Regions from separate parts of the Bariatricus sp. SGI.019 genome, predicted to be linked through region 1. Evidence: predicted binding sites of a transcription regulator. Region 1 holds the regulator's gene; each other region holds the start of a gene.
What was found. The regulator HrcA, encoded in region 1, represses chaperone genes, less so after heat shock. The targets are predictions, from matches to a motif close to TGTTAGCACTCNNNNNNNNNGAGTGCTAACA.
Positions count from the first base shown of each region.

Region 1 (8,259 bases):
AATTGGATATTCCGATTATCAGCAGTATGGGAACAGGAAATAAACTCCATGGGGAGCTGTTTGAGATTACGGATATCAGCAAGACCAGTGTCTGTCCATTATGCAAAGTAATGCGTAAAGAATTGCGTGCCAGAGGGATTTATCATCTGAAAGTCGTGTATTCCAGGGAGAAGCCGATAGATGTGTCACAAAGAACGACGGACGAAGAGAAAGGAAGCAGAAGGTCATTGCCGGGAAGTGTGTCATTTGTTCCTCCAATCGCAGGACTTCTGCTTGCCGGTGAAGTGATCCGAGAGCTGATGGAAGAGGTGGAATAGATGGATTTATTTGATTATGTCAGAGAAAAAAATATGGATAAGGAAGCACCGCTTGCTTCCAGAATGCGTCCCACAACTTTGGAAGAAGTAGTGGGACAACAGCATATTATCGGAAAAGGGAAGCTTTTATATCGTGCGATTAAGGCAGATAAGTTAAGTTCCATTATATTTTATGGTCCTCCGGGAACCGGCAAGACAACACTTGCAAAGGTGATTGCACATACGACCAGTGCAGAATTTACCCAGATCAATGCCACAGTAGCCGGAAAAAAAGATATGGAAGAAGTTGTACTTAAAGCAAAAGAGATGCTGGGCATGTATCAGAGAAAGACGATTCTGTTTGTAGATGAGATTCATCGTTTTAACAAAGGGCAGCAGGATTATCTACTTCCGTTTGTGGAAGACGGAACGATTATTCTCATTGGAGCAACGACAGAGAATCCATATTTTGAGGTAAATGGAGCGTTGATTTCCAGGTCAAGTATCTTTGAGTTATATCCGCTGGAGAAAGAAGATATTAAGACATTACTGCGCCGGGCAGTCTATGATGTAGAAAAAGGAATGGGAAGCTACGAGGCGGTAATTGAGGAGGATGCTTTGGAATTCCTGGCAGATGTCTCCGGGGGAGACGCAAGAAACGCACTGAATGCAGTGGAGTTGGGAATCTTGACGACGGAGAGAAATGGCGACGGAAAGATCCATCTTACACTGGATGTGGCTTCGGAATGTATCCAGAAGCGTGTGGTACGTTATGATAAGACGGGAGATAATCATTACGATACGATTTCCGCATTTATTAAAAGTATGCGGGGATCTGATCCGGATGCCGCGGTGTATTATCTGGCCAAAATGCTGTATGCAGGAGAAGATATTAAATTTATTGCAAGAAGGATTATGATCTGCGCTTCGGAAGATGTGGGAAATGCAGATCCTATGGCGCTCACTGTGGCAGTATCTGCAGCCCAGGCTGTGGAACGGGTTGGAATGCCGGAGGCCCAGATTATTCTGTCTCAGGCAGTGTTGTATGTGGCAACGGCACCGAAAAGTAATTCTGCCTGCAATGCCATCTTCAGTGCAATGGAGAATGTAAAATCCCACAAGACAACGGTTCCGCCGCATTTGCAGGATGCTCACTATAAAGGCTCTCAAAACCTTGGACATGGAATCGGATATAAATATGCACATGATTATCCGGATCATTATGTAAAGCAGCAATATCTTCCAGATGAGATTCAGGATGCAAAATTCTATGAGCCAAGCGATAATGGACATGAAAAAGAGATTAAAGACTGGATGAAGTACCTTCGAAAGGAATGAGAAATAATGATACAAGATGAATATACAGATTCCCAGAGTTTGATTTCCAGCAGGGAAGAGATAGACCATGCATATCTTCATGAGCATGGAATAGAACATTGCCATGAACATAGTCATAGCCATGAGCATATGCATGACCATATGCACGAACATGGTCATGTTCATAGCCCGGAAGAGAAAAAAGCAGTAATAAACCGTCTGTCAAAAGCCATTGGACATCTGGAAGCAGTCAAGCGCATGGTTGAAAAGGATGCAGACTGCAGTGATGTTCTGATCCAATTGGCAGCAGTACGTTCTGCCATCAATAATACCGGAAAAGTAGTACTGAAAAACCACTTGAACCACTGTATTGTAGAAGCGGTAGAAGAAAATGATATGGAAGCCATTGAACGCCTGAATCAGGCAATCGATAAATTTATGAAGTAGAGTCGTTTTGTAGTTGGCGAAAACGGTTGATGACGGTGCGGAGGAATCCTTCTTGGTTGGAAAAGTTTGGCGATTGGGAATGTCAGGCGCAGGGATAGAATCAATCTATCCCTGCGCCTGACATTCCCAATCACAAAACCTACTCAACCAGATTCCCATCAATCCCAATGGTCACGACTTGCCAGGGGATGAATTTTCCGCTTGATTTCAGTGCTTCGGTTGCTGCCCGTTCAATTCCGCCGCAGCAGGGGACTTCCATACGGACGATAGTAAGGCTTTTGATGGAATTGTTTTTTATGATCGCTGTTAATTTCTCTGTATAATCGCCTTCGTCTAATTTGGGACAGCCTATTAAGGTGATGCGGTTTTTGATGAAGCGATTATGAAAATCCCCATAGGCATATGCGGTACAGTCTGCTGCAATTAACAGGTCTGCATTTTCAAAATAAGGTGCATTGACCGGAACCAGTTTGATCTGGACAGGCCACTGACCAAGCTGGCTTGGCGAAGGAGTGCAGGCTGTATTATCAGAGGTGGATGCACTGGAATCGGATGCGGATGGTTCGCTCTGGCGGTTACGGATATTTTGTACCTTTTGACCGGGGCATCCTGCGAATTCTGTTGGCTTTTGCCCTTTTTGTTCCTTCATTTCTGCAATCATTTTCTTGATATTCAGATGCTTTTGTACTGCTTCTTCATCGTATGCTGCGGCCTCTCGTTCTTCCAAAGTGATTGCATTGGTCGGGCATACCGGAAGACAATTGCCGAGACCATCGCAATAGTCATCACGGATCAGCTTTGCTTTCCCGTCTATCATAGCAATGGCGCCCTCATGGCAGGCGGCAGCACAGGCTCCACATCCATTACATTTTTCTTCGTCTATATGAACCATTGTTCTTATCATATAAGTACCTCCTTGATTTGTTGTACCTAATTTACTACAATTATAAAATAAAATATGTTGTTTTTCCAACGATTGGAGGAGCTTATGAAAATAGATATTGATATTTAAAAAAAATCTCCGTTATTTATGGGAATTGAGAAGGAAGAGATAGAGAAGATAATGCCTGTTTTAGAAAGTAAGATGAAAGTATATCAGAAAAATGAGATGATACTGGGAGAGGAGGAGCCGGTAGAGAATCTTGGGGTAATTCTAGAGGGATGTGTACAGATAATATGTGAAGATGTATTTGGCAATCGTTCAATATTGGAACAACTTAGTCAAGGAGAACTATTTGGGGCAGCATTTTCTTGTGCAGGAATCAAAAAAAGTCCAGTCAGCGTTGTGACAGTGACGGATTGTACTGTTTTACAGGTTCCTGTGAAGAAAATATTTGAATTGTCTGCTGAGGGTTCTCTATTACAGCAGAAGTTCTTTATAAATATGGTACAAATATTTGCGAGAAAAAATGTGATGCTGGGAGAAAAGATCCGTCACATTTCAAAACGAACTACTAGAGATAAATTATTATCTTATCTGTCCGAACAATCAAAAAGAGCAGGAAGCAGGCATTTTACCATTCCATTTAATCGACAGGAACTGGCAGATTATCTTTGTGTGGAGCGGAGTGCGATGTCAACGGAACTGGGGAAACTAAAAAAAGAAGGTATTCTTGATATGTGCAGAAGTGAGTTTTGGCTAAAGTAGAAAAAACATTGAGTTTTTATTATTTAAAATGTATAATCAGTTATAGAACGAATTGGGGAATGCTTCACTGGAAGATTCCTAATTTACTTTTTTAGGAGGGAATATCATGAAAGTTTACGATTCAGTAAAAAAGGAAGAATTAGAAGTGGATGGAACAAAAGGATTGATCCAGATCATGAAGGATGGACGTCAGGTAGATTTATATCTGAAAGAAAAGAAATCTGACGCAGATGGTTATATGAGCTGGGATGTAGAACACTGGTCCAGTATCGATCCAAAGAGATTTATCCGTTGCTACTCATTAGAAGGAAGAGTATTGGGTGAATCTACCGGACATAATATCTATGACCTTGAAAATGAGTTTAAGCCAGAAGAAGCAGAAAAAATCGAGCTTAGTTAGGATTTTTGATAATACTTTTCTACTTTTCATCATGCGCAGAATCTCCCTGATGAGGAAGATTAGTGGTTTGGAATGTCAGGCGAGAAGATGGATGGAATGGCTGGCATTCGTTGGACAAGCACTAGAAGCCGTTATAGGAAAAGAAGCAGATATTTTGTGCGAAGATTTGGTTTCCAGCCAAATCTGAGAAGGCTGCTGAGCCTCGAAATCATCAAGATTTCGGGGCGAATCAGCCTGGTCGCCAAATATCTGCTTCTTTTCCTGTTATGGATTCTTAGCGAAGGACTCCGTAATGCCAGCCATTCCATCCATCTTCTCGCCGTCCACATTCCAATCATAACCATTCTCATCTAAATTCATTTTATAAAAAATATGTAAACTATGTTGACAAATGAAAACCATAGTGATACATTAATAGTCGAAGATGTTAGCACTCCTTAAATTCGAGTGCTAACAGGAAATCCGAAAGGAGGAGTACAGATGATAGCGGATCATGGACTTAGTGATCGTAAATTAAAAATTCTGCATGCAATCATTCAGAATTATCTTGAGACCGGCGAGCCTGTTGGTTCCAGAACGATTTCAAAATATACGGATTTGAATCTGAGTTCTGCAACGATTCGTAATGAGATGGCTGATCTGGAAGAACTTGGTTACATTATACAGCCACATACGTCTGCTGGACGAATTCCTTCGGATAAGGGCTATAGACTTTATGTTGATATGTTGATGGAAGAGAAGGAACAGGAACTGAATGAGATGCAGGAGCAGATGCTGGATAAGGCAGACAAGATGGAACAGCTTCTGAAGCAGGCAGCGAAAGTTCTTGCCAGTAATACGAATTACGCAACAATGGTCTCTACACCAATGAATAGCGCGAATAAAATTAAGTTCATTCAGTTGTCTATGGTAGATGAGGAACAGATTATTGCGGTGATCGTACTTGGCGGTAATGTGATTAAGAACAAGATTATTAATATAGATGAACCACTCAGTAATGAAAATTTATTGAAGTTGAATATGCTTCTTAACACAACGTTAAATGGTATGTCTATTGAAGAGATTAATCTTGGATTGATTGCAAGGCTGAAAGAGCAGGCTGGAATACACAGTGCAGTGATTGGAAATGTTCTGGATGCAGTAGCGGATGCCATTCAGATCGATGAAGATATGCAGATCTATACAAGTGGTGCTACGAACATATTTAAGTACCCGGAATTGAGTGATAATCAGAGTGCTCAGGAAATTATCAGTGCTTTTGAAGAAAAGCAGCAATTGACTGAACTAGTGACACAGACGCTGGCAAAAGAAGATAATACAGGGATTCAGGTATATATTGGTGATGAGACACCGGTACAGACTATGAAGGATTGTAGTGTTGTCACCGCAACTTATGAATTGGGAGATGGCATGAAGGGAACCATAGGTATTATCGGACCAAAAAGAATGGATTATGAACATGTATTGAAATCTATGAAACGGCTTCAGAATGAGCTGGATCGGATGTTTCATAAAAAAGAATAAGAAAGGTGGAATAACCCTTGGAAAATAATCAGGAGAAGAGCCAGGAAGAGATGGTAAAAGAAGCAGTTGAGGAGGCAAAGAAAGCTGCTGCAGAGCAGACAGAAGCCGACGAAAAAGCTGCAGAAGAAACTGGCGACGAAAGAGATAATGAAGTAGAATCAGAAGCGGACGCTGCTACAAAAGAAGATGCTGAATCAGATGAAATTGCTGACGAAGCAGAAGCCAAGAACAGTGATGAATCCAAATCTGAAAAAAAGATATTTGGCAAGAAGAATAAAAAAGATAAAAAGGACGAGAAGATCGAAGAACTGACAGACAGACTTACTCGTCAGATGGCTGAGTTTGATAACTTCCGCAAGCGTACAGAAAAGGAAAAATCCCAGATGTATGAAATAGGAGCGAAAGATATCATAGATAAGATTCTTCCGGTAGTTGATAATTTTGAGCGAGGGCTTAATGGTGTCAAGGAAGAAGAAAAAAACGATCCCTTTATCCAAGGAATGGAGATGGTGTATAAACAGTTGATGACTACACTGGAAGGAGTTGGGGTCAAACCTATCGAAGCGGTAGGACAGGAATTCAATCCTGATTTTCATAATGCAGTGATGCATGTGGAAGATGAAAACTTTGGTGAGAATATTGTAGCCGAAGAATTCCAAAAAGGTTATATGTACCGTGACTCAGTAGTGAGACACAGTATGGTAAAAGTAGCAAACTAATCGAACTACATCGAACTATTAAAAAATAAATTAGGAGGTCTTTATAATGGGCAAAATAATAGGTATTGACTTAGGAACAACAAACAGTTGTGTAGCTGTTATGGAAGGTGGCCAGCCAACGGTCATCGCAAATACAGAAGGTGCAAGAACAACACCATCTGTTGTAGCATTTTCAAAAACAGGAGAGCGTCTGGTAGGTGAACCTGCAAAACGTCAGGCAGTAACAAATGCTGAGAGAACAATCTCTTCTATTAAGAGAGAAATGGGCAGCGATTACAAGGTAACAATTGATGATAAGAAATATTCTCCTCAGGAGATTTCTGCTATGATTCTTCAGAAATTGAAAGCAGACGCAGAAGGATATCTTGGAGAAAAGGTAACAGAAGCTGTTATCACAGTACCTGCTTACTTTAATGATGCTCAGCGTCAGGCAACAAAAGATGCTGGTAAGATTGCAGGTCTTGATGTAAAACGTATCATCAACGAGCCTACAGCAGCAGCCCTGGCATACGGTCTTGACAACGAAAAAGAACAGAAGATCATGGTATATGATTTAGGTGGTGGTACATTTGATGTATCTATCATCGAGATTGGTGACGGTGTTATCGAAGTATTGTCTACAGCTGGTAATAACAGACTTGGCGGTGATGATTTCGACCAGAAGATCACAGATTATATGATTGATGAATTCAAGAAACAGGAAGGTGTAGATTTATCTACAGATAAGATGGCACTTCAGAGACTAAAAGAAGCTGCTGAGAAGGCTAAAAAAGAATTGTCTTCCGCAACAACAACGAATATTAACCTTCCATTCATCACAGCAACAGCAGAAGGTCCAAAGCACTTTGATATGAATCTGACAAGAGCAAAATTTGATGAATTGACACATGATCTCGTGCTGAAGACATCTGAGCCTGTACAGAGAGCACTTTCAGATGCAGGCATCACAGCATCTGAATTAGGTCAGGTTCTGTTGGTTGGTGGTTCTACACGTATCCCGGCTGTACAGGAAGAAGTAAAACGTCTGACTGGCAAAGAGCCAAGCAAATCTCTGAATCCGGATGAATGTGTAGCACTTGGTGCTTCTGTTCAGGGTGGTAAACTTGCCGGAGATGCAGGTGCCGGAGACATTCTTCTTCTTGATGTAACTCCATTGTCACTGTCTATTGAGACTATGGGTGGTGTTGCTACAAGACTGATCGAGAGAAATACGACAATTCCTACTAAGAAGAGTCAGATATTCTCTACTGCAGCGGACAATCAGACAGCTGTTGATATCAATGTTGTACAAGGGGAAAGACAGTTCGCAAGAGATAACAAGTCCCTCGGACAGTTCAGACTGGATGGAATTGCACCAGCTCCACGTGGAGTACCGCAGATTGAAGTTACATTTGATATCGATGCTAATGGTATCGTAAATGTATCAGCAAAAGATCTTGGAACAGGAAAAGAACAGCATATTACCATTACTGCTGGTTCTAATATGTCCGATGAAGATATCGAAAAAGCTGTAAAAGAAGCAGCGGCATTCGAAGCACAGGATAAGAAGCGTAAAGAAGGAATCGATGCTAAGAACGATGCAGATGCATTACTTTTCCAGACTGAGAAAGCACTTGGCGAAGTCGGGGATAAGATTGATGCAGCAGATAAAGCAGCGGTAGAAGCTGACTGCAAGGCATTGAAAGAAGTTCTTGATAAAGTAAATATGGATGATATCTCAGATGCGCAGGTTGCAGAGATGAAAGCAGCAAAAGAAAAACTGATGGAAAGTGCACAGAAAGTATTTACAAAGATGTATGAGCAGGCTGGAGCTGCAGCAGGTGCAGGCCCGAATCCGGGAGCAGGCGCAGGTCCAAACCCAGGAGCAGGTCCGGCACCGGATGGTTTCCAGGGAGATGACGTTGTAGA
Region 1 covers NZ_JBNPOQ010000003.1:156,503-164,761, forward strand. Annotated here, with positions in the region: gene ACQRD1_RS03145 (tRNA threonylcarbamoyladenosine dehydratase) at 1-317, shown strand, start outside; gene ACQRD1_RS03150 (replication-associated recombination protein A) at 318-1,634, shown strand; gene ACQRD1_RS03155 (metal-sensing transcriptional repressor) at 1,641-2,060, shown strand; gene ACQRD1_RS03160 (ATP-binding protein) at 2,200-2,964, opposite strand; gene ACQRD1_RS03165 (Crp/Fnr family transcriptional regulator) at 3,124-3,708, shown strand; gene ACQRD1_RS03170 (hypothetical protein) at 3,815-4,108, shown strand; gene ACQRD1_RS03175 (hypothetical protein) at 4,158-4,295, shown strand; gene hrcA (heat-inducible transcriptional repressor HrcA) at 4,589-5,632, shown strand; gene grpE (nucleotide exchange factor GrpE) at 5,650-6,351, shown strand; gene dnaK (molecular chaperone DnaK) at 6,398-8,259, shown strand, end outside.

Region 2 (8,259 bases), on a different contig from region 1:
AGAATTCTATGCGGTACGTCAGGATGCAGTTTGCTTTCAGGAAAATGATATTATGTTGGGAATGAAATATTTAAATCAATTGGCAAATAAAAAAAATATGCCGTTGGTTATATGTGTGGCCTTGGGAACGAATTTCGGCGGACATAATGGTACGACCCTTTTGTCATCCATGATTGATATATATGCTTCTATTTTGAACCGAAGTGTGGTGATCGGAACGGGAAATGAGGCAGTACAGAGGCATCATTATTATCATCAATTTCAGAGTATGAATGAGCAGACAGATGTTGAATTACGTGTAGGTTCTGGTGTAGGAGCGTTTGCAGCAGAGCTTTGGACGACACTTCCCAATGTAATGACCATCTCTATCACATCGCCGACGGGAGAACGCACAGGGCACATATCATTGAGGCAAGGCTATACTTATAGTGTCAATTTTATATTTGATAAGACAGAAGTGAATGTGGAGTACAGATTATTATTGGAAAATAATGATTCCCAGCTGATATTTCTTCGATTCAGGAACCCTTCTGCCGGAATCTGGACCATTAATGTGGAACCTGTACAGATGTTGGAGGGAGAATTTCATATATGGCTTCCAGTCGAGGAATTTCTGGCAGGTGAGGTGTATTTTCTTGAAGCAAATCCAGACACGACGCTGACGGAACCCGGAACAAGCAGAAATGCTATGACTGTAGCATACTATAATGGGAGGGAGAATGGAGTTGATATTAATTCTGGAAGAGGTTATACTAGAGATGGATTAATAAAACCAGATTATGCGGTGCCTGGAGTCGAGGTAACCGGAGCTGGGTTGAATGGAAGCTTTGTAACCAGAACAGGATCTAGTGTAGCGACAGGAATTGCTGCGGGAGCAGCAGCACTTTTGATGGAATGGATCTTAGAACAGCCGGAAGCGCGGGGAGTGAATTCCAGTCAGATAAGGAATATTATTCTTCTTGGAACAGATCAGCGTGCGATGGTAGAATATCCGAATCGAGAGTGGGGATATGGAACGATGAATCTATTCCAGTCGTTGGATACGCTCAGACGGTTAAAATGATGGCAGGATTCAGAAGATAAGAAGGAGACGATGAATATGGCAGATTTTTTTGAAGATTTAGGAAAGAAAATATCAGATGTAGCAGGCGAGATTGGGAAAAAGACAGAAGATACTCTGGAAATCCAAAAGATTAAAAGTAATGTACGTTCGTTAAAACGTGCGAATGAAAGAGATCTGATGGACATTGGACGTATGGTATATGACAAATTCCAGAAAGGTGAAGTCGCAGACACTGATTACATTACTTTGTGCGAAGAGATTGAAAAGCGCGAAGAGGAGATGGAAAAGCAGGAAGAAGAGATTGTAAGAATCAAAGAGGGAATGTAGATGCTTTCATGGATGACAGGGCTGTTTGCCGGTTTGCTTGGATTGGATGAACTGTTCAAACAGTATGTAGAAGAGAATCTGGAACATGGCGAACAGAAAGAATTTTGCGGTGGAAAGCTAGTTGTCCGCAAGGTCTATAACAGAGGATTCCTGTTGAATGCATTAGACCATCATCCAAAGGTCGTAAAAGGAGCTTCTGCTTTTGCCGGGCTGTCACTTTGGGGATATGATATCTTTGCTTTCTTGAGAAGAGGCCATTATCTGGAAAAGTTAGGCCTTGCTATTGCAAGTGCAGGTGCGGCAAGTAATATATTTGACCGACTGGTAAGAGGAAAAGTCATTGATTATATAGGCTTTCGTGTAAAAAATTCTTTTTTGGCGAAGCTGACGGCTAATCTTGGAGATTTCTATCTTGCAATTGGAGCATTCCTTACTGCGATAGGTAATATAAGAAAATAAAACACAGGCGGCATGATGCAATCGGTATTGCATCGTGGCGCCTGTTTTGTTATGCAAAATATTCTTTGATCTGTTCCAGAATAATATCCATTAATCGTGTTCTTGCTTCAATGCTTGCCCATGCGACATGTGGAGTGATAAACAGTTTTTTACTGTCCTTGATAGCAAGAAGCGGATTATCGGGACTCATCGGTTCTACACATAATACATCCAGACCTGCAGCAGCAATCTCTTTGCAGTTCAGTGCATCTGCCAGAGCTTGCTCGACGACGATAGGTCCTCGACCGAGATTCAAAAATATGCAGGTTGATTTCATCTTGTGGAACGCTGCACCGTCCATCAGATTCTCTGTATATTGATTCAATGGGGCATGGACGGAGATGATATCAGAGGTCATCAGTAAGGTGTCCATGTCTACCTGATGATAACCGTCTTGTGGAGCACTTCCAGATGGAGATGCGTAGATGATATGACAACCAAATGCTTCAGCAATGGAGGCAACTCGTCTGCCGATATTGCCCAGTCCGATAATACCCCAGGTCTTTCCTTTTAATTCATAAAAATGTTCGGCAAAATGTGTAAAAATCGTATCATTTACATAGTGTCCTTTTTTTACATAGTCATCATAATAGCGCAATTTCTCTAATAAGTAGAAAAGCATGGCAAAAGTATGCTGCGCAACAGATTCTGTGGAATATCCAGCTACATTACGCCAGGCAATGCCGCGACTGTCCAGATAATCTTTATCCAGGTTGTTAGTTCCTGTTGCAGTTACACAGACAAGTTTCAGGTTTTTTGCCTGTCCAATCGTAGTTTCGTTAATCTGAACTTTATTGACAACAAGAACATCAGCATCAGTGACTCTGGCAGGTACCTCATCAGAAGTAGAAAAAGCGTACTTTACAACTTCTCCCAGTTGGTCGTAGCCAGACAGATCAATATCATCTCCGATTGTTTTGGCGTCTAGAAATACAATCTTCATACATGTGCCTCCTTTTAATATTATTGATAATTTGAGCCCGTTGTAAAAATGAGCATGAAAAAAGCGGGTGATGGGAATCGAACCCACGTATCCAGCTTGGAAGGCTGGTGTTCTACCATTGAACTACACCCGCATGTTGTTATAAATATCGGGGTGACAGGATTCGAACCTGCGACCTCCTGGTCCCAAACCAGGCGCTCTAGCCAAGCTGAGCCACACCCCGATGAAATTGTTAATTGAAATCACTCTCGTGAACGAGTTATATAATACCATCTTTTTTGAAAAAAGGCAAGAGGAAATTATCAAAGAATGTTAAAGATTTTTCAAATTTTTTTCTGGGACGGATTAAGAATTCTTTAAGTTGTCACATAACCACGGATGGAGTATAATTACTGTCATGAAGTTTTGCAAACTGAGATTATGTCATCGGACATAGTTATGATATAGATTCATTGAATGATTTAGATCAACGAGAGGATGAATAACTAGATGTACCAGCAAAAAAGAAGAAAGAAATATTCTAAACGCAAGCAACAAGTAAGGCGTCAATTGCTAGTGATAGCGGGAGTCTTGTTAATGATTATCGTGGCTCTGGTAAGCTGCCAGATCCAAAGACATAAAAAAGAAGCAGAAGTAAAGGAAACCACGAAGATTACACAACAAGAAAAAGAAGAGAAGGAGACTGTAGAAACAGAAGCCCAGAGATTGGAGCGTGTAAAAAGGGAAGCCAAGGAAAATGGATATCCGGAAGGTGTCATCGATCTTCTGGGCAAGAATAAAGAAACGATTGATTTTGTAGAGGATTATGGCGAGAAAAAGGATGACCCCAGTGCTGATACCATAGGGGATGATCTGGAAGCAGGAGAGATTCCACAACTGATCCAATGGGATGAACGTTGGGGATATGCACCTTATGGAACAAGTATCGTGGCCGTCAGCGGCTGTGGACCTACTTGTCTTTCCATGGTAGCGGCAGGACTTAATGAAGACCCGTCGATTACGCCTGCCAAAGTGGCGGCATATGGTACGGAGAATTCTTATGTAGATGAGAATAATGATACTTACTGGAAATTCATGAGTGAGGCCGGAGCAAACTGGAATCTGTCCTGCTACGAGGGGTTGCTTTCGGAAGAACAGGTGAGCGCAGAACTAACAGCCGGACATCCAATTATCTGCAGTGTAGGGCCAGGAGATTTTACGAAAATTGGACATTTCATCGTGTTAACGGGGTATGAAAGTGGAAATGTTACGGTCAATGACCCGTTTAGCCAGAAAAACAGTGATAAGACTTGGGTATATGCAGAGATTGCAGACCAGATAAAAGCAATGTGGATTTATTCTTTGAAGGAATAGCTTTACATGATTTCCAAAAAAACTGAAAATATTAGCACTCAACACTTGACAGTGCTAACAAAAAGCGTTATTGTTATATCGTAAATAGAACAATAACGCTTTTTATATAGGAGGTTGTCAGTATGAATATTAATAAATTTACGCAAAAATCATTACAGGCTGTTCAAGGCTGTGAACGTGTGGCATTGGATTATGGCAACCAGGAGATTGCACAGGAACATCTGCTCTACACATTGCTGACGCAGGATGACAGTCTGATTCTCAAGCTGATTGAGAAGATGGGACTCGATAAAAGCAGCATGATCAACCGGGTGGAAGAAGCACTCAGGAAGCGCCCGAAGGTTCAAGGCGGACAGCAGTATGTAGGACAGGATCTGAACAATGCACTGGTTCATGCGGAAGATGAGGCAAAGCAGATGGGAGATGAATATGTTTCTGTTGAACATCTGTTTTTGTCCATTATGAAGTATGCAAGCAAAGAGATGAAGACGATTTTCCGGGAGATGGGAATCAGCAGGGAAGGATTCCTGCAGGCATTATCTACAGTCAGAGGCAATCAGCGCGTGACCAGCGATAATCCAGAGGATACGTATGACACTCTGAATAAATATGGTTCTGACCTTGTAGAACGTGCCAGAGAGCAGAAGATGGATCCAGTCATTGGACGTGATTCCGAGATCCGTAATGTGATTCGTATTCTGTCCCGTAAAACGAAGAATAATCCGGTTTTGATCGGAGAACCGGGAGTAGGTAAGACGGCAGTAGTTGAAGGCCTTGCTCAGCGTATTGTGCGTGGAGATGTACCGGAAGGCTTGAAGGATAAGACCATATTCTCACTGGATATGGGTGCGCTGGTAGCAGGTGCGAAATATCGTGGAGAGTTCGAGGAACGTCTGAAAGCAGTGCTGGAGGAAGTAAAGAACAGCGACGGCAGAATTATTCTTTTCATTGATGAGCTCCATACGATTGTAGGTGCAGGTAAGACAGACGGTGCCATGGATGCCGGCAACATGTTAAAACCAATGCTGGCAAGAGGAGAGCTGCACTGTATCGGTGCTACGACCCTGGATGAATATCGTCAGTACATTGAGAAAGATGCTGCACTGGAACGTCGTTTCCAGCCGGTAACCGTAGATGAGCCTACCGTGGAAGATGCCATTTCTATTCTGCGTGGACTGAAAGAGCGGTATGAAGTATTCCATGGCGTGAAGATTACAGATGGTGCTCTGGTAGCAGCGGCAACATTGTCAGATCGCTATATTTCCGATCGTTTCTTACCAGATAAGGCGATTGACCTGGTGGATGAGGCATGTGCCCTGATTAAGACAGAACTGGATTCTATGCCGACAGAGCTGGATGAACTGCGGCGTAAGATCATGCAGATGGAGATTGAAGAGGCTGCACTTAAGAAAGAAGATGACCGTCTCAGTAAGGAACGGCTGGAACACCTGCAGCAGGAGCTTGCAGAGCTTAGAGAAGAGTTCGCAGGAAAGAAAGCGCAATGGGATAATGAGAAGGTTGGAATCGAACGAGTTCAGAAGATTCGTGAAGAGATAGAACAGGTCAATAAAGAGATTGAGAAAGCGCAGCATTCTTATGATCTGGAGAAGGCAGCTGAGCTTCAGTATGGAAGGCTGCCTCAGTTGCAGAAGCAGTTAGAAGCGGAGGAAGAGAAGGTAAAGGATGAAGATATGTCTCTGGTTCACGAAAGTGTAACCGATGAAGAGATTGGGCGAATTGTATCTCGATGGACTGGGATTCCTGTGGCTAAGCTGAATGAAAGTGAGAGAAGCAAGACTTTACATCTGGCAGATGAACTGCATAAGCGTGTTATCGGACAGGATGAAGGTGTGGAGCTGGTAACCGAAGCAATTATCCGTTCAAAAGCCGGAATTAAGGATCCGACAAAACCGATTGGTTCTTTTCTGTTCCTTGGTCCTACCGGTGTAGGTAAGACAGAGCTTGCCAAGGCGTTGGCAGAAAGCCTCTTTGATGACGAGAACAATATGGTACGAATCGATATGAGTGAGTATATGGAGAAGTACTCGGTGTCTCGACTGATCGGAGCGCCTCCGGGATATGTTGGATATGATGAAGGCGGTCAGCTTACAGAGGCAGTTCGCAGAAAACCATATTCTGTAGTGCTTTTTGATGAGATTGAGAAAGCGCATCCAGATGTATTTAATGTATTGCTTCAAGTATTGGATGACGGACGGATTACGGATTCACAGGGACGTACCGTGGACTTCAAGAATACGATTCTGATCATGACCTCTAATATCGGCTCTTCTTATCTGCTGGACGGTATTGATGAACAGGGAAATATCAGTGAAGCAAGCCAGCAGGCAGTTATGGAAGAATTACGGGCACATTTCAGACCGGAATTCCTGAATCGTCTGGATGAGACGATTATGTTCAAACCATTGACGAAAGATAATATTTATGACATTATTGACTTATTAATAGCAGATGTCAACAAGCGTCTGGATGACAAAGAGATTCAGATTGCACTTACGGATGCGGCAAAGAGTTATATCGTGGATGCCGGTTATGATCCAACTTACGGAGCACGTCCGCTGAAGCGTTATCTGCAGAAGAATGTGGAGACTCTTGCTGCAAAATTAATGCTTCAAGGGGATGTGGGTGCACAGGATACGATTGTGATAGACGTGGAAAATGGCAGACTAACGGCAAGGAGTTAGGTCGAAAGTGTCAATCATATTTCATATCGATGTAAATTCCGCTTATCTTAGCTGGACAGCGGTAGAACAATTGAAAAATGGCGCAGAAGTAGATCTTCGGACCATTCCGTCCATTATCGGCGGAGATCAGAAGTCCCGGCACGGAGTGGTTCTGGCGAAGTCTGTTCCTGCGAAGAAGTATGGCATTCGTACGGGAGAACCTGTTGCGAATGCCTTTCGCAAGTGTCCTAATCTTGTGACAGCGCCGCCAGATCATAAGTTATATCATCAATATAGTGAGCGGCTGATGGTTTTTCTGAGAAGTTACACGGATCAGATTGAACAGGTCAGTGTGGATGAGTGTTATATGGACTTTACAGAGATCGCCGGAAATTACAGTTCCCCGGTAGAGGGAGCCATGGAGATCAAGAATGAAGTGTACCGAAGATTTGGCTTTACTGTCAATGTGGGAATATCCAGTAATAAGCTGCTGGCGAAGATGGCATCTGATTTTGAAAAACCGAATAAAGTGCATACGTTGTTCCCGGAAGAGATTCCGGTGAAAATGTGGCCGCTTCCGGTACGAGAATTATTCATGGCGGGCCGCTCCAGTGTGGAGACACTGAATAAACTGGAAATCCATACGATCGGAGACCTTGCCAATACAGATCCCGCCATATTAGAATTGCATTTGAAAAGCCACGGGAGAAAACTGTGGGAATTTGCCAATGGGATGGACGAGTCCAGGGTAGAGAAGGAGAAAGCAGAGGCCAAGGGAATCGGAAATTCCGTGACGTTGCCAAAGGATGTCGAGACGGAAGAGGAAGCCGGTAGGATTCTGAATGAACTGGCGGAAAGTGTTTCCAGAAGACTTCGGAATGCCGGACAAAAGGCAGGAATGCTGAGTGTGGAGATCAAATATCACACATTTACAAGCGTATCTCATCAAAAGCAGGTGGAACAGGCTATCAATCAGAAGAAAGACATATATATGGCGGCAATGCAATTGTTCCGAGAGTTGTGGAATGGCGAACCAATCAGATTATTGGGAATCCGAAGCTCGAAGCTTGTCGAAGAGAGCGAGCCGCAGCAATTAAGTATTTTTGACATTCCCGTCAAATCCGAAGAAGAGATCCGGCGAGAGAAAAAAATTGCCAGATTGGATGCCGCTTTAGATAAAGTGCGCAAGAAATATGGAAAAGAGATTGTACAAAAAGGACAAACTTCTGCTGGTGGTGTTGACAAAAAAATTTGATAAAGATATACTGATAATCAGAAGAGCAGATGCGAATTATATTTATTATAGTTTGTAGCTGTTCTTTTTTGCGTTAATATGGGTATTTTGCTATGAAATAGAAGGAGGTTTTCGCATGAATCAGACAAAAGTAAAAGAG
Region 2 covers NZ_JBNPOQ010000015.1:1,217-9,475, reverse strand. Annotated here, with positions in the region: gene ACQRD1_RS10500 (S8 family peptidase) at 1-1,063, shown strand, start outside; gene ACQRD1_RS10495 (hypothetical protein) at 1,100-1,390, shown strand; gene ACQRD1_RS10490 (signal peptidase II) at 1,391-1,849, shown strand; gene ACQRD1_RS10485 (D-2-hydroxyacid dehydrogenase) at 1,899-2,831, opposite strand; tRNA gene ACQRD1_RS10480 (tRNA-Gly) at 2,894-2,964, opposite strand; tRNA gene ACQRD1_RS10475 (tRNA-Pro) at 2,980-3,054, opposite strand; gene ACQRD1_RS10470 (C39 family peptidase) at 3,321-4,184, shown strand; gene clpB (ATP-dependent chaperone ClpB) at 4,307-6,886, shown strand; gene ACQRD1_RS10460 (Y-family DNA polymerase) at 6,894-8,120, shown strand; gene ACQRD1_RS10455 (YitT family protein) at 8,236-8,259, shown strand, end outside.
Region 2: clpB (ATP-dependent chaperone ClpB) is a predicted target of HrcA. The motif match lies at 4,214-4,244, and genes of this name have one in related genera.

Region 3 (8,259 bases), on a different contig from region 1:
ATGAGGCATTGGCAACCGCGGATAATATTATGACATTTAAACTGGTCGTGAAGACAATTGCAAAGCGCCACGGTCTGCATGCTACATTTATGCCAAAACCAAAATATGGAATCAATGGTTCAGGAATGCATCTGAATATGTCGCTGAGCAGAGATGGAATCAATGCATTCCAGGATAAAAAGGATTCAAATGGGTTGAGTAAAGAGGCATATTACTTTATAGGTGGAATCATGAAGCATATGAAGGCAATCAGTTTTATTACGAATCCAATCGTAAATTCCTATAAACGTCTGATTCCAGGATATGAAGCTCCGGTTTATATTGCGTGGTCTGCAAAGAACAGGACACCATTGATTCGGATTCCGGGAAGCCGGGGAGAAGGAACAAGAGTGGAACTTAGAAGCCCGGATCCTTCAGCAAATCCATATCTGGCTCTTGCGGTATGTCTGGCAGCAGGGCTGGATGGAATTAAGCATGAGATTATGCCTCCTCACAGTATTGACTGTAATATCTATGAGATGACAGAACAGGAGAGAATGGATGCAGGAATCGAGAATCTTCCGGGAAGTCTTCTGGAAGCAGCAAAAGAATTCGAAAAAGATGCCTTTATTCAGGATGTCTTGGGAGAAGATCTGTCAAAGAAATATATTAAAGCAAAGACAAAAGAATATGAAGATTATCGTGCACAGGTTACAGAATGGGAGCTTGGCAAGTACTTACACCGCCTGTAAATACTCCTGTTGAAACACGTAGACAATTCAAAGGAAGACGGAGATAACAGGGGGTGTAAGTTTGGTTGGTATTATTGTTGTATTTCCAAATCGGGATAATGCAACGAATATTCGCAACCTGTTAGTACGAGGAGGCATGGATGTGACCGGGGTATGCACTACAGGTGCCCAGGCAATGCATTATGCAGATACTGTAGATGAAGGAATAGTGATATGTGGCTATAAGCTGAAGGATATGATGTACACGGAACTTCGTGAATATCTGCCGGATAATTTTGAGATGTTATTAATCGCGTCTCAGGAAAAATGGAGCAATGGTCTGATCGAAGGGGTTGTAGGATTGTCAATGCCGATTAAAGTATATGATCTGATCAATACGATGGAGATGATGCTTCGTTCCATAGACAGAAGGCGGAAGAAGAGAAAGTTACAGCAGAAGAACCGGAATCCAGAACAGCAGGCTTTGATTAATAAAGCTAAGGAATTGTTGATGGCGCGTAATAATATGTCAGAGGAAGAAGCGCACAGATATCTACAGAAGAGTAGTATGGACAGCGGAACGAATATGGTCGAGACAGCAGAGATGGTATTAAGCATTATGGCCGAATAGGAATAAGGAGATTAATATGAAGTTTACAAAGATGCAGGGACTGGGAAATGATTATGTCTATGTAAATTGTTTCCGGGAAAAGATTGAGAATCCTCCGGAAGTTGCGAAGTATGTGAGTGACAGACATTTCGGAATCGGATCTGATGGATTGATTATGATAAACCCGTCAGAAGTGGCAGATTTTGAGATGGAGATGTATAACGCAGATGGTTCGAGGGGCGAGATGTGTGGTAACGGAATCCGCTGTGTTGCAAAATATGTATATGATTATGGACTTACAGATAAGACAAGTATCTCTGTAGAGACCCTTGGAGGTATTAAATATCTGGATCTCACAGTAAAAGATGGAAAAGTAGCGTTGGTCAAGGTCGATATGGGCAGACCGGAATTAAAACCGGAAAATATTCCAATTATTGCAGAGGGGAACCGTGTGGTCAACGAGCCAATCGTAGTAGATCAGATGGAATATCGGATGACAGGTGTATCCATGGGAAATCCGCATGCGGTGGTATATATGGACGATGTAAAAGGACTTGATATCGAAAAAATCGGACCAAAATTCGAGAATCATGAACGTTTTCCAAAGCGAATCAACACAGAATTTGCCAGAGTCATTGACAGACAGACGGTAGAAATGCGTGTGTGGGAGAGAGGTTCCGGAGAGACACTGGCATGTGGAACCGGAGCTTGTGCAGTGGCTGTATCCAGTATCTTGAATGGTCTGACCGATCATAAAGTAACGATTCAGTTATTAGGTGGAGATCTGCAGATTGAATGGGATCAGGAAGCCGACAAGGTCTATATGACAGGACCTGCAGCAACCGTATTCGATGGAGAGATTGATATTTCTGGCATTCTATAGCTTAGAATCAATGTATATGAGAAAAAGAGAAGGAGAAAGAACAATGTTTAAAGTAAACGAAGATTATTTGAAATTACCAGGAAGTTATCTTTTTTCGACGATTGGTAAGAAAGTAGCAGCTTTTCAGGAGGCAAATCCAGATAAAAGTATTATACGTCTTGGAATCGGAGATGTAACTCAGCCATTGGCACCTGCAATCATTGATGCTTTACACAGTGCGGTAGATGAGATGGCGCATGCTGAGACTTTCCATGGATATGCACCGGATCTTGGATACGAATTCTTAAGAAGCGCTATGGCAAAAAATGATTATCAGGACAAAGGATGCGATATTAAGGCAGATGAGATCTTTATTTCCGATGGAGCAAAATGTGACTCTGGTAATATTCAGGAAATCTTTGCAAAAGATAATAAGATTGCCGTATGTGACCCGGTATATCCAGTATATGTAGATACAAACGTAATGGCTGGACGTACAGGTACTTACGATGCAAAGACAGAGACCTGGAGCAATGTCATCTACATGCCATGTACCAAAGAGACGAACTTTGCACCGGAACTTCCAAAAGAGACACCGGATATCATCTATCTGTGCTTCCCGAATAATCCAACAGGATCAACGATTACCAAAGATCAGTTGCAGGAATGGGTTGATTATGCCAATAAAGTTGGTGCAGTTATCATCTACGATGCAGCTTATGAAGCATATATTTCCGAAGAAAATGTTCCACACAGTATCTACGAGTGTGAAGGTGCAAGAACCTGCGCAATCGAGCTTAGAAGTTTCTCGAAGAATGCAGGATTTACAGGAGTAAGACTTGGCGCAACCGTTATTCCAAAAGACGTAAAGAGTGGAGATGTGATGTTGCATTCTCTGTGGGCAAGACGTCACGGCACAAAATATAATGGAGCTCCATACATCGTACAGAAAGCCGGAGAGGCAGTATACTCAGAAGCCGGAAAAGCCCAGTTAAAAGAGCAGGTCGCTTATTATATGAAGAATGCAAAGACAATCTATGAAGGATTAAAAGAAGCTGGTTATAACGTATCTGGTGGTGTCAATGCACCATATATCTGGCTGCAGACTCCAGATGGAATGACCTCCTGGGAATTCTTTGATTATCTGCTGGAAAAAGCAAATGTAGTAGGTACTCCTGGATCAGGATTCGGTCCAAGCGGAGAAGGATACTTCAGACTGACTGCATTTGGTTCTTATGAGAATACCGTAGCAGCAATTGAGAGAATAAAGAGGATCTAAGGAGAGAAAGTTTGTGGGTTGAGAAGTCATGGCGTTAGGATCGCTCAGGATGCTTGAGTGTCCGGTGCCTATCCTAACACCTGACATTCTCAAACTGTAGGAAGTTCTCGTGTGGGGAGTGCGCGCAGTGGTTTTTAGGTCGAGGAAAAAATCGAGAAAAATGAAAAAAAGTTGAAAAAAATAAAAAAAGGGGTTGCTTTTTTTGAAAAACTTGGTATAATATAACATGTTCGCTGGAAACACATTGCGGATTGGTGTAATGGCAGCACAGCAGACTCTGACTCTGTTAGTAGAGGTTCGAGTCCTCTATCCGTAGTTCCTTGGCAGGGGCGCCGGATGTCTTTTGTAAGATGTCCGGTTCTTTTATCGGAGTGTGGCTCAGCTTGGTAGAGCGCTACGTTCGGGACGTAGAGGTCGCGTGTTCGAATCACGTCACTCCGACTGGGACTCATGAATACCACAAAGCTTGGATTATAGGCTTTGTGGTGTTTTTTTATTCTAAATTATTTCTTGGAAAAATCAAAAAAATCATTTCTTTTCTCTTGGTACTAAAAAAGTACTAAAAATTTTATAAGAATGTATTTGGGCATCTGAATGCGATATAAATATGTCTGATGTTGCTATTTGGTTATTGTGCTTGTGACAGTTCCTGCCAATTCGTATTTGCATTTCATAAAAATAAAGAGTATCCTGATTTACTAGAGAAGAATAAAGGAAGAAAGGAGTATGAGAGATTCTATGAAGAAGTTGCAGTTCCTTACGATCATAAAGGAAGATGAATTTCGAGAATTGAAGAAGGATTTTCCGCATGATAAAGAATTATTACACAGTATCAGATCAATCCGATACTGCAAAGCAGAAGTGTATCAGGATTGTATTCTGGGAACTTTGCGAGTACCGAAAAAAAATGAAAAACGTACATCTCAGATTTCCTGTGGATTTTACATGACAGATAAAGAACTTTTTTTAATTGAGTGCAATGGGGATCTGAAACACTGGATAGAGAAAAAAGAAGAACAGTTTCAGCAGTTGAAATCGCCGGATCAGTTTCTTCTTAAGATGATGGAAGTGATGATTGAAAATGATCTTTTGTATCTGTTACATTTAGAAAAAGAGATTGAAAAGATGGAAGACCAGCTCATAAAAAATGTTCCGGATGATTTCTTTACAGTACTTACAAGGTATCGTCAAAGACTTTCGGAGTTGGATGCCTATTATGAGCAACTTACTGTGATTGGTGATCTGCTCCAGTCTCAAGATGGAATTTCTATCATCTGTAATACAGAACAGTGGAATCGTTATGCACTTCGTACAGAACGGCTGCAAAACCATGTACAGTTGCTTCGGGAGAATATACTACAGTTACGGGAATTGTACCAATCTCAGCAAGATGCACAGCAGAATAAGATTATGTGTATTCTGACGGTTGTCACAACGTTATTCCTTCCTTTGACACTTTTGACTGGATGGTATGGTATGAATTTTGTAAATATGCCAGAGCTGCAGTGGAAATACGGATATGTTGCAGTGATTTCAATTGCAGTAATAACAATTATTCTGGAACTTATTTATTTTAAAAAGAAAAAATTGTTGTAGGATAAGATTATCCGTAGAGAGTAAGAGAATTGTTTTTGAAATTAGGTATTCGTTAAAAAAGGCTGCACACAATTTTGTATGCAGCCGAATCTATATGAAGAGGTGCCTTTTTCCTCCTTGGCAATGTTATTTTTGTTATATTTTACATCCAGAAGCGATTGGAAAAGCATCCACGCATAACAGATACAATACCCTGTAGGATCAAGAAAAATCCGATTACCCAGGCCATAGCTGCAATACTTGCAAATGGATGTGTGAATGACAGAAAACCAATCACAGTCAGCAGGATTCCAAGTACTGTAAACCAGCCCCAGCCCTTTACTCCCAGTTTTTGAAGGTCGAAAGAATTAACCAGTTTGGTGATACCTGAAAAAATCAGCCACATTCCTAAAATAAAGGAAATAGTCATTGCTGTAAACCATCCATTTCCCAAAATGAATAAAGACATCAGTATGGTCAGAATGCCGTCAGCAAGAAACCAGCCAGAGCCTGCCATATAATCATGACCGGCTGCAAATATCACAATATCTATAATGCCGGAAAACATCATGGCAACTCCAAAGATAATGGGAAGACCATAAAGAATTTCTCCAGGATTCCTCAAACATCCGATCCCGATTATAATCAGAAAAATTCCGGCTAAAATCCATAATACTCTTGATGTCGTTTTACTCATATCAAAAACCTCTTTCCTGCTTGTATTTAGCTTTTAAAACAGGCAGGGGTTTTATTCCCTGCCCGTTTGAGATTAACCTTCGATGGCAATATAATGTGAGTTGTTTTCTACTGCCTTCCGCTCTTTTGGAACAGTAAAGGAAAGAATACCATTTTCAAATTTCGGATGGATGTCTTCTCTCTGAACATTATTTCCTACATAAAAGCTTCTGCTTACATTTCCGGCATAACGCTCGCGGCGGATATATTTTCCTTCCTTATCTTTTTCGTCTTTATCCAGACCTTTTGCCGCACTTACGGTTATGTAACCATTTTCAAGCTGAATCTGAATCTCGTCTTTCTTAAATCCCGGAAGATCAATGGCCACTTCGTAAGTGTTGTCTTTTTCCTTCACATCGGTCTTCATGATATGGGGAGCATGTTTCCCATACAATTTTTTATCGATGTCCGGGAAAGCAAAATCATCCAAAAAATCATCAAATAAACTTTCTCCAAAAATACTAGGCATTAACATAAGTCATATCTCCTTTCATGACATAAACTAAAGTTTGCACTATCGGAGAAACCCGAAGTGTTGATTTATGAATATCAGGAAGAGAAATCAGTTCCTCTTCCTTTGTTCTACGTGTAATATAACACACGGATTAGCACTCGTCAATAGAGAGTGCTAATAATTCTGTGAAGATTTTGTGAACTTGAATGCCATGTTTCATGGGATTGAAAAACAGCCTGTGTGTGCTTTACTTAATGGGGAAAATACGATAATAAAGAGGCGATTGTAATGAGTAAAACAAAAGAAGTACTGTTGAGTCTGTTAAAACTGGCGGCAGTTGTCTTTGTAGCTACCATACTTGGAAAGATATTTACAGGACTGGGATTTCCAGAGACTAACATTGTAGTGATGTATCTTTTGGCTGTTCTTTTGGTTGCAAGATTTACATCAGGATATCAGTATGGGATTTTATCAGCGGTAGTTTCATTACTATGTTATAATTATTTTTTTACAGAACCCTATCATACGCTTGCTGTAAATGATCCGGAGTATCTGGTTACTTTTTCAATCATGCTGACAACTTCCATTCTTACGAGTGCCCTGACAACAAAAGAAAAACTTTTAATGAAAGAGGAAAAGAAAGCCAGATTTTATATATGCTCTCCAGTAAACTGTCGGATGCTTCAGATATAGAAGCAGTTCTGAAAATCGCTGCAGAAAGTATCAGCCATCTTCTTCAGATAAATGTTGGATGTATTTATATTGGAAGACAGTCTGCACCGATCTACATTCAGCAGTCAGGAAAAGAACAGATTCACAGAGGATTGCCGGATGCAGAAGAGATTCGGAAGAAATATACAGATCTTCGGACGCCGTTATCAGGCATTATGGGAACTTCGGAAATGCTGATGGATATGACAGACAAAGAAGACAGACGTCAGGAACTGCTTCAAGGTATTTATCAGGATGCCGACTGGCTGAAATCTTTAGTAGAAAATATCTTAAGTCTGACCAGACTGCAGGATGGTAAAATTGTGATACATAAGGAAATGGAAGCAATCGAAGAAGTGATTGGATGTGCGGTTGCTCATGTGGAACGAATTTTCCCGGATCGTGCGATACAGGTAGAGATACCGGAAGAGTTTCGGTTAGTGCCCATGGATGCAAAGCTGATTGAGCAGGTAATTACCAATCTGTTGGACAATGCAGTAAAACACACAAGACCGCAGGAAGCCATTACTGTTTCTGCCAGTTACACAGAAGATGAACTACTGGTTTCTGTCCGAGACGAAGGAGAGGGAATTGCAGAAGCAGATGTTTCTAATTTGTTTAAAATATTTTATGCGTCTAAAGCCCGTTCGGCTGATGTGAAAAGAGGAATCGGGCTGGGGCTTACAATCTGTGAAACGGTGATAAATGCCCATGGAGGAACAATTACCGGACGGAACCGGACGGATAGAAAGGGAGCAGAGTTTCTCTTTACATTACCGCTTACGGAAGGAGAAAGTGAAATTGTTTAAAGAAAAAATACTGATTATAGAAGATGATGTACAGATACAGAATTTTATGGTTTATACATTGGAAAATGCAGGTTTTTCTGTGGAAGGTGTAGTGAATGGGAAAGATGGCATCTCCTATATGGTAAGGAAAAATGCAGATCTGATCTTATTGGATCTGGGCCTTCCGGATATGGATGGAATGGAAGTACTCCATAAAATCCGGGAATGGTCAGAAGTTCCTATCATTATCGTTTCTGCAAGGGATCAGGATAAAGAAAAGGCTGCGGCTTTGGATGATGGCGCGGATGACTATCTGACGAAACCTTTTTCTGCAACAGAGCTGATGGCCAGAATCCGGGTGGCACTGCGGCATTACTATCGTATGAATCATTCGGAATCAGAGGAAAGACCTGATGATACCGTATATGTAAATGGAGATCTGAAACTGGATAATGGGGCGCATATTGCCTATAAGGATGACAAGGAGATTCATCTGACCCCTTTGGAATATCAGCTGTTGCTTTTATTTATGCAG
Region 3 covers NZ_JBNPOQ010000015.1:73,716-81,974, reverse strand. Annotated here, with positions in the region: gene ACQRD1_RS10880 (glutamine synthetase family protein) at 1-731, shown strand, start outside; gene ACQRD1_RS10875 (ANTAR domain-containing response regulator) at 793-1,341, shown strand; gene dapF (diaminopimelate epimerase) at 1,358-2,203, shown strand; gene ACQRD1_RS10865 (LL-diaminopimelate aminotransferase) at 2,247-3,461, shown strand; tRNA gene ACQRD1_RS10860 (tRNA-Gln) at 3,707-3,777, shown strand; tRNA gene ACQRD1_RS10855 (tRNA-Pro) at 3,829-3,902, shown strand; gene ACQRD1_RS10850 (magnesium transporter CorA family protein) at 4,188-5,057, shown strand; gene ACQRD1_RS10845 (HdeD family acid-resistance protein) at 5,200-5,733, opposite strand; gene ACQRD1_RS10840 (Hsp20/alpha crystallin family protein) at 5,806-6,246, opposite strand; gene ACQRD1_RS10835 (DUF4118 domain-containing protein) at 6,514-6,918, shown strand; gene ACQRD1_RS10830 (sensor histidine kinase) at 6,882-7,745, shown strand; gene ACQRD1_RS10825 (response regulator transcription factor) at 7,732-8,259, shown strand, end outside.
Region 3: ACQRD1_RS10840 (Hsp20/alpha crystallin family protein) is a predicted target of HrcA. The motif match lies at 6,375-6,405, and genes of this name have one in related genera.

Region 4 (8,259 bases), on a different contig from region 1:
CGGAGGAATGAGTATGGCTGAAAATGAATTGATGTACCTTGAAGACTTACACGAAACAGACATTTTAAAACAGAACATAGAAAAATTAGAACAAGAATTGATGAAAAATCACCGGATTGATCCTAACTTATATATTGAATATGATGTCAAACGTGGTCTGCGTGATTCCGCCGGAAAGGGTGTCTTAACAGGATTGACGGAAGTCTCTGATGTCTGTGCCTATAATCTCATCAATGGACGTCAGATTCCTGCTGAAGGTGCATTATACTATCAGGGAATTAATGTAAATGATATTGTAAACAGTCTGAAAGGTCGCAAATTTGGATTCGAAGAAACCATTTATCTTCTCTTGTTTGGAAGACTTCCCAGCAAAACGGAGCTCTCTATGTTTCTTGATGTTATGTTTGAATTACAGAATTTAAGCGGTCGATTTGTCCGTGATGTTGTCATGAAAGCTTCAAACGAGAATATCATGAACGCCATGCAGCGCTGTATTCTTACGCTCTATACATATGACTCTGATCCAGAAAGTATCACTCCTGGAAATGTACTTCGCCAGTCTCTGGAACTAATTGCCAAGCTTCCTCTGATTGCTGTTTATTCTTATCATTCATATCGACATTTCCGTAAGGACGAGACTTTACTGATCCGCAATCCACAGAAAGGGCTGTCTTTGGCCGAGAACATTCTGCTAATGTTACGTCCGGATAGTCAATATACCGAGCTGGAAGCCAAAGTATTGGATATCGCTTTGATTCTTCATGCCGAACACGGCGGTGGTAACAATTCTACTTTCACAACCCATGTTGTCACTTCCTCTGGTACAGACACTTATTCTTCGGTCGCTGCATCTATCGGTTCATTAAAAGGACCTCGTCATGGTGGAGCCAATCTAAAAGTCCAGAATATGTTTGCCGACATCAAAGCTCATATCAATGACTGGACCAACGAAGAAGAAGTAGCCACATATTTGCAAAAGATTCTTAATAAAGAAGCATTTGATCACTCTGGGCTAATCTATGGTATGGGGCATGCTGTTTATACACTCTCCGATCCTCGTGAAGTCATTTTGAAGAAATTCGCCAAAGCACTTGCCGAGGAAAAGGGATTAATGGAAGAATTTGCACTTTACGAACTGGTAGAACGCCTGGCCGGACAGCTAATCATGGAACACCGCAAACTGTTCAAAAATGTCTGCGCCAACGTAGACTTTTACAGCGGTTTTGTCTATACTATGCTAGGCATTCCACAGGAATTATTTACCCCAATCTTTGCAATTGCACGTATGCCCGGTTGGAGTGCTCATCGTTTAGAAGAATTAATCAACGCCGGCAAGATTATTCGTCCTGCTTATAAATATGTGGGAACACATGAAGATTTCACTCCGCTTGAAGAACGGAATTAAAGAATAGAATTATTATTCAACATAAGATATTACAACGAGAGCAGATTTTCTGCTCTCTTTTTTATTGAAATCTCAAATAAAATGATGTTGGGAATCAAACGCCCCACCTATGAGCAAGCTCATATGGGTTTAGATCTTTTGTCCTTGGTATCATAAATTTAAAAATTATAAAAAATTAGCACTCACCTATTGACACTGCTAACAATATATGTTATATAATAACTATAACAAATAAAACAAAGCAAAATACCACCGGTGATTTCGTATAAAACCAAAACGGATATCTTTTCACCGGTCAGGCATATATTTAAGGAGGAATGACTTATGTTACTTACAAACAGAGGATTTAATTTAATTGATGACATGTTCAATGATCCATTTTTCACCACTTCATATGACCGTACTTCTACACAGATCATGAAGACAGATATTCATGAAAAAGACGGGAACTACATGATCGCAATGGAACTTCCAGGATATGCCAAAGAAGACATCAAAGCTGATTTAAAGGATGGTTACCTTACCATTACAGCTCATAAAAATGAGACAAAAGAAGAAAAAGATGCAAAAGGAAAATGCATCCACAAAGAACGCTACACCGGCACTTGCAACAGAAGCTTCTATGTAGGTGACGAGATCAGCCAAGAAGACATTAAAGCCGCATTCAAAGACGGGGTCCTTCATCTGACATTCCCGAAGGAAGTACAGAGACAGGAAGAACAGCCAAAATTGATTACCATTGAGTAATCTTTAATTATAAAGGGACCAGGTCCCACGTTGTCAGGGAATTATTCCCTTTCTTATATAGATGATCCTATCTTATAAATCTCATATATAAATGAAGCAGCTGTCAACCTGACAACTGCTTCATTTATATAAAATCATTTTAATATTTTAATCTTTCCTATCAAAGGTAATTCTTTTTTCTGTCCTTTACATGCAGCAACAATGCCCATAATCATCAGGATAAAACATGCAAAACTTAAGATATCAAATGCCCACGAAAAGATGCTTTCTCCAAAGTTGATGACAGAATGCAATCCCCACACCCAATCTCCATCTAAAAGATCTATAATAGACGAAACAAGGAATAAAACCAGTCCTTGGTTTGCGTGGAATCTTACATACTGCGAACGCTTATCTCCGGCTAACAATGGGATTAATACCAGGATTCCAAAATAGGAGAGTATACCCATCCCTTTATTTCCGCGTACTTCCTGCGGATCAAAATACTCTTCCGTATCATATGTATACTGTTGTTTTTGATCTGTCTGCTGACCATATGTATACTGTTGTTCCTGGCCCGTCTGCTGACCATATGTATACTGTTGTTCCTGGCTTGTCTGCCGAGGGATCTCTGCCCCACACTGCGGACAGAATCGGATGTCATCATCCACCTTCGCACCACATTTTACACAATATGCCATTCTAATTTTCCTCTCTTTCCTGTGAATTATTCATCTTCCAGTCCCAGTATCTCCGCCAGAACTTCAATAATAATCTCATTTGTACAGGATTTTACATAACCCAACATATGTAAAGATATCTCATCTTGTTTCTGCGCTTCTGTCAATGTATCATCATGCTTCGTCTGATCGATCAGCTGAATTAACTGTGGCGTTAATTCTTCATACATTTCTACCGTCGTCTGTGTCACCAGTTTTCTTAAATCTTCTTTTTTTATTGGTACCATGTTTCCCTCCTTGCTTTGCTATCCAAAGTTACGCACTTTAAAATCCCGCTGCGCTTCTCTTTGCTGGTCTTTTTTTGCAATGTCCTGGCGTTTATCATATAATTTCTTACCTTTGGCAAGACCAATCTCTATTTTCACTAAACTACCTTTAAAATACACCTTTAGCGGTACGATTGCTACCCCTTTTTCTTTTGTCTTTCCGAGTAATTTATTAATCTCTGACTTATGAAGAAGAAGTTTTCGGACACGCAATGGATCTTTATTAAATATATTTCCTTTTTCATAAGGACTGATGTGCATACCATAGATAAAGACTTCCCCATCTTCAATTCGGATAAATGATTCCTTAATACTGCATTTCCCCATACGTAAGGACTTCACCTCTGTGCCGTGCAGAGAAATGCCGGCTTCATAAGTATCTAATATAAAATAATCATGATATGCCTTTTTGTTGTTAGCTATCATCTTACCATTCGTCTTCGCCATCTTCCATATCTCCTTCATCTGCTAATTCAAAATCTATCGTTCGGAGCAGTCTGTCCGTATCAATCACCCGAACGGTCACCTGCTGTCCTAATTTATATGCCTTATGCGTATGCACACCTGCCATTTCATGACGATCTTCGAAATATTCATAATGATCATCTGTCATATTCGCAACATGCACCAGACCTTCTACAGTATTCGGAAGTTCCACATACATTCCCCATTTTGTAATACTGGATATGACTCCTTCAAAGATCTCACCGATATGTTGCTGCATATATTCAACTTTCTTTAATTTAACCGTCTCTCTCTCCGCCTCATCTGCTCTTCTCTCCATCTCGCTGGAATGCTTTGTCACGTCAGGAAGGATCTGATGATAATGTTCCATCTTCTTCTCATTCATCCTTCCCCGCAGATTATCCTTAATGATTCTATGAATCTGCAGATCCGGATATCGGCGAATCGGAGAGGTAAAATGAGTATAATAATTAGCTGCCAGTCCAAAATGTCCGGTGTTCTCCGGTGTATATTTGGCCTGCTTCATAGAACGGAGTGCCAGACGGCTGATCAACGCCTCCTCTGGTGTATCTTCTACTTTTGCAAGCAACTTTTGAATTTCTTTCGGTCTGATTTCATTTACACCAACATGCATTGAATAGCCGAAATTATTAATAAATATTGCCAAAGCACGAATCTTCTCTTCATCCGGTGCTTCATGTGTACGATACACAAAAGGAAGTTCCTGCCAATAATAATCTTCGGCGACAGTCTCATTTGCAAGCAGCATGAAGTCTTCAATAATCTTTGTCGCCACATTGCGGTCATATGGCTTTATCTCAACTGGTCTTCCATTTTCATCTAATACCATCTTTGTCTCTGGGAAATCAAAGTCAATAGATCCTCTTTGTTTTCTGCGTTCCCGGAGAATTCCTGACAATTCCTTCATCAATTCAAACATGGGAATCAAAGTACGATACCGTTCGCATTCTTTTGCATCTCTGTCTACAAGAATCTTTTTGACACTTGTGTAAGTCATTCTTTCATCGACATGGATAACCGTCTCTGCAATCTCATGATCGATTACAACCCCCTTCGGGTTCACTGTCATGATGCAGCTAAGCGCCAGACGATCTTCTCCCGCATTCAGCGAACAGATTCCATTCGAAAGCTTATGTGGAAGCATAGGAATGACACGATCCACAAGATATACACTCGTTCCACGTTCCAAAGCCTCCCGGTCAATCGAACTATTTTCCTGTACATAATTCGACACATCTGCAATATGAACCCCCAGGATATAATTGTCACCATCACGTTCAATCGAGACAGCATCATCCAGATCTTTCGCATCTTCTCCGTCAATCGTCACCATCTGCCAGTCCCGGATATCCTTACGGCCAGCCATATCAGCCTCGCTAACGTCCTTTGCCACACGCTCAGCCTGATTTAAAATTTTTTCTGAAAATTCTACTGGCAGATCATACCCTTTTACAATAGACATAATGTCTGTTCCCGGATCATTGACATGTCCTATAATCTCTATTACTTTTCCTTCAGGCTTGCGTCCTTGTTCACCATATGAAGTCAATTCCACTACTACTTTATGACCATCCACTGCACCTTTTGATTTTTCAACCGGGATGAAGATATCCTGCGCGAATCTCTGATTATCTGGTATCACAAATCCATAATTCTTGTTCGCCTTCATCTGATACAGTCCGACAATCTTTGTCAAGCCTCTGGATACAACCCTTACAATCTTACCCTCCCGGCTTCTTCCCTGTGGCTCCTTTGTAATTACGACTTCTACCTCATCGCCATCAAATGCACCATTTACATGTTCCTCATCAATATATATATCTGAATCCTCACCTTCAATTACAACAAATCCAAATTCTTTCAGGCTCGCGCGATAGATTCCAGTCAGACGTTTCGCCTCTCCTTTGCAATATTTGCCCTTCTTAGAAAGATAGATTTTTCCATCCTCCTCCAAAGATTCCAATACCTCCCGCAGAGCATCTCTCTGATCTTTGGAAACCTGCAGAAGCATTGCAAGTTCTTTGAACTTCATAGGCACATATAAATCATCACAGATCAAATCATAGATTACCTTTTTTCGCTTTTCAAATGTCTTGTCCATCTCTTACAAGTCCTCCATTTAAGAATATTTCCACAAGAAACGATGTCACTTTCATCAAATATACACAAAGAGACACTCCCATACAGGAGTGTCCCACCATTCTCATAAAAATATGCCTTATCTTATGCAAATACTTTTAAATTCAACACTGCTGCCAATACAACAAACAGGATCGCAAGGAACTTCGTAGACTTCACCAGCGCACCTTCCATAGAACGACCTTTGTTCTGACCCCAATAAGAATCTGCCATACCACTGATTGTTCCAAGCCCAGCTGATTTACCTTCCTGCATTAATACGATTGCCGTCAATGCGATACAGTCTATTGCAAATATAATCATTAATACCGTTTTTAAAATCTCCACTTTCTACACCTCCTGCGGATAAACCATACTTATTCTAGCATAAGGAAGACAAAATGGCAAGGAAAATTCAATTGGGGACGTAGTAAAATTAAATTTTACTACGTCCCCAATTGAAAAATGTGGTGTACCTTTTTGACACTAAAATGGATTTTCATACTCGGCGACATCGCCAAGCCGTTCTTCGATTCGCAATAATTGATTGTATTTTTCTACTCGTTCGGATCTGCACGGAGCTCCTGTCTTAATCTGTCCTGCATTAAATGCTACTGCGATATCTGCGATCATTGGATCTGCTGTCTCGCCGGAGCGATGGGATATGATAGTCTTGTATCCGGCGTTTTTTGCCATTTCAATTGCGTCAAAAGCTTCTGTCAGAGTACCAATCTGGTTGACTTTTATGAGAATCGCATTGGCTACTTCTCGTTTAATTCCTTTTTTCAAGCGATGGGTATTGGTGACAAAGAGGTCATCACCGACTAACTGAAGGTCTAACCCGAGTCTTGTCGTTAGTAATTCCCACCCTTCCCAATCCTCTTCATCCAATGGATCTTCAATAGATACAATGGGAAATTCTTCTGCCAGGTCTGCGTAAAAATCGATGAGTTCTTCAACCGAACGAACAATCTTTTTGTTCTTCATCTTTCCTTCGCCTTCGAATACATATTTTTTAAATCTTTTGTCATATAATTCTGAAGCAGCTACATCAAGTGCAATTACAACTTCTTCTCCTGGTCTATATCCGGATCTTTTGATTGCATCTGTAATAAAGTGCAACGCTTCTCTGGCATCTGGAAGATTCGGTGCAAATCCACCTTCGTCTCCGACTGCAGTGCTGTAGCCTTGTTCTTTCAACAACTTTTTTAATGTATGATAGATTTCTGCACACATTCGAAGGCCTTCCCGAAAACAGACTGCACCGGCAGGCATAATCATGAACTCCTGAATATCAATCGTGTTATCGGCATGTTTTCCTCCATTCATAATGTTCATCATCGGAACCGGCATCCGTTTGGCATTCGTCCCTCCAAGATGCGCATATAATGGCTGACGCAGTGCAGATGCCGCTGCCCTTGCAACTGCCATGGACACTCCAAGCATAGCATTGGCCCCCAGATTCGACTTATTTTCCGTTCCGTCTAATTGAATAAGGATTGTATCGATAGCTGCCTGATCTAATACATTCATTCCTATAATTTCAGGGGCAATCCGTGCATTCACATGATCCACTGCACGTTCAACACCAAGTCCTCCGTATCTATCCTCACGATCTCTTAATTCTACAGCTTCAAACTGTCCGGTCGAAGCGCCAGAAGGAACACTGGCACATCCCCAATACTCATCTTCCGCAAGTACTTCTACTTCTATCGTAGGATTTCCACGAGAATCTAATATTTCTCTTGCGTATACATCCGTAATTGGCAAATATTTATACATGAGACATTTCCTCCTTTTTGGGAAATATTATTTGCCAATTCCGGATTTATAATGCGGGATTTCCTTCATATAATTAGTACAATTTTTTGTATATTTCTGCCATCTGCTGCCAAGACAGCTTTACATAACTCTGATTCAACAGACGCTGCTGACTTGCTTCAACACTCTTGGCAAAGCTTTCGATTTCATCCTCTGTCATGCCATATTCATGTAACTGCTTTCTGGAAATAATTTTATCCAGAAGTTTTTCTAATTCTGTATAGACCTGTCTTTCCTCACAATCCAAAAGCTTGCCCAAGAAATGATTCAGTCCCTGGATCTTTCCTTCTGGTTTCAGCTCCTGATACACTGCAAATACGGCTGTTAAGAACTGGTAATTTGCTTCGCCGTGTGTCACATGATATACACCACTTAATGGATACGACATGGCATGTACTGCTCCGGTACCAGCATTTCCAAATGCAATTCCAGCCAGATTACTTGCTGTCAGGAATTCATCCAGAAGATTCCATCGATATTCCGGTCCATTTTCAACAATTTTACGAAATCCATCTATAATCATCTCCATGGCTTTCATACTGAACATTTCTGTATATAAGTTTGCTTTCGGAGACACATAAGATTCAATCGCATGAATAAATGCATCAATCGCGCTGGTTGCAAAAAATGGATATGGCAATTCTCTTAAAAGTTCCGGTATCAGCACTGCATCATCTGCGTAAATCTCATCAACCGC
Region 4 covers NZ_JBNPOQ010000016.1:61,615-69,873, reverse strand. Annotated here, with positions in the region: gene ACQRD1_RS11245 (citrate/2-methylcitrate synthase) at 14-1,405, shown strand; gene ACQRD1_RS11240 (Hsp20/alpha crystallin family protein) at 1,730-2,152, shown strand; gene ACQRD1_RS11235 (DUF4870 domain-containing protein) at 2,287-2,832, opposite strand; gene ACQRD1_RS11230 (hypothetical protein) at 2,859-3,098, opposite strand; gene smpB (SsrA-binding protein SmpB) at 3,117-3,584, opposite strand; gene rnr (ribonuclease R) at 3,565-5,724, opposite strand; gene secG (preprotein translocase subunit SecG) at 5,847-6,089, opposite strand; gene eno (phosphopyruvate hydratase) at 6,228-7,523, opposite strand; gene ACQRD1_RS11205 (4-hydroxybutyrate dehydrogenase) at 7,597-8,259, opposite strand, start outside.
Region 4: ACQRD1_RS11240 (Hsp20/alpha crystallin family protein) is a predicted target of HrcA. The motif match lies at 1,579-1,609, and genes of this name have one in related genera.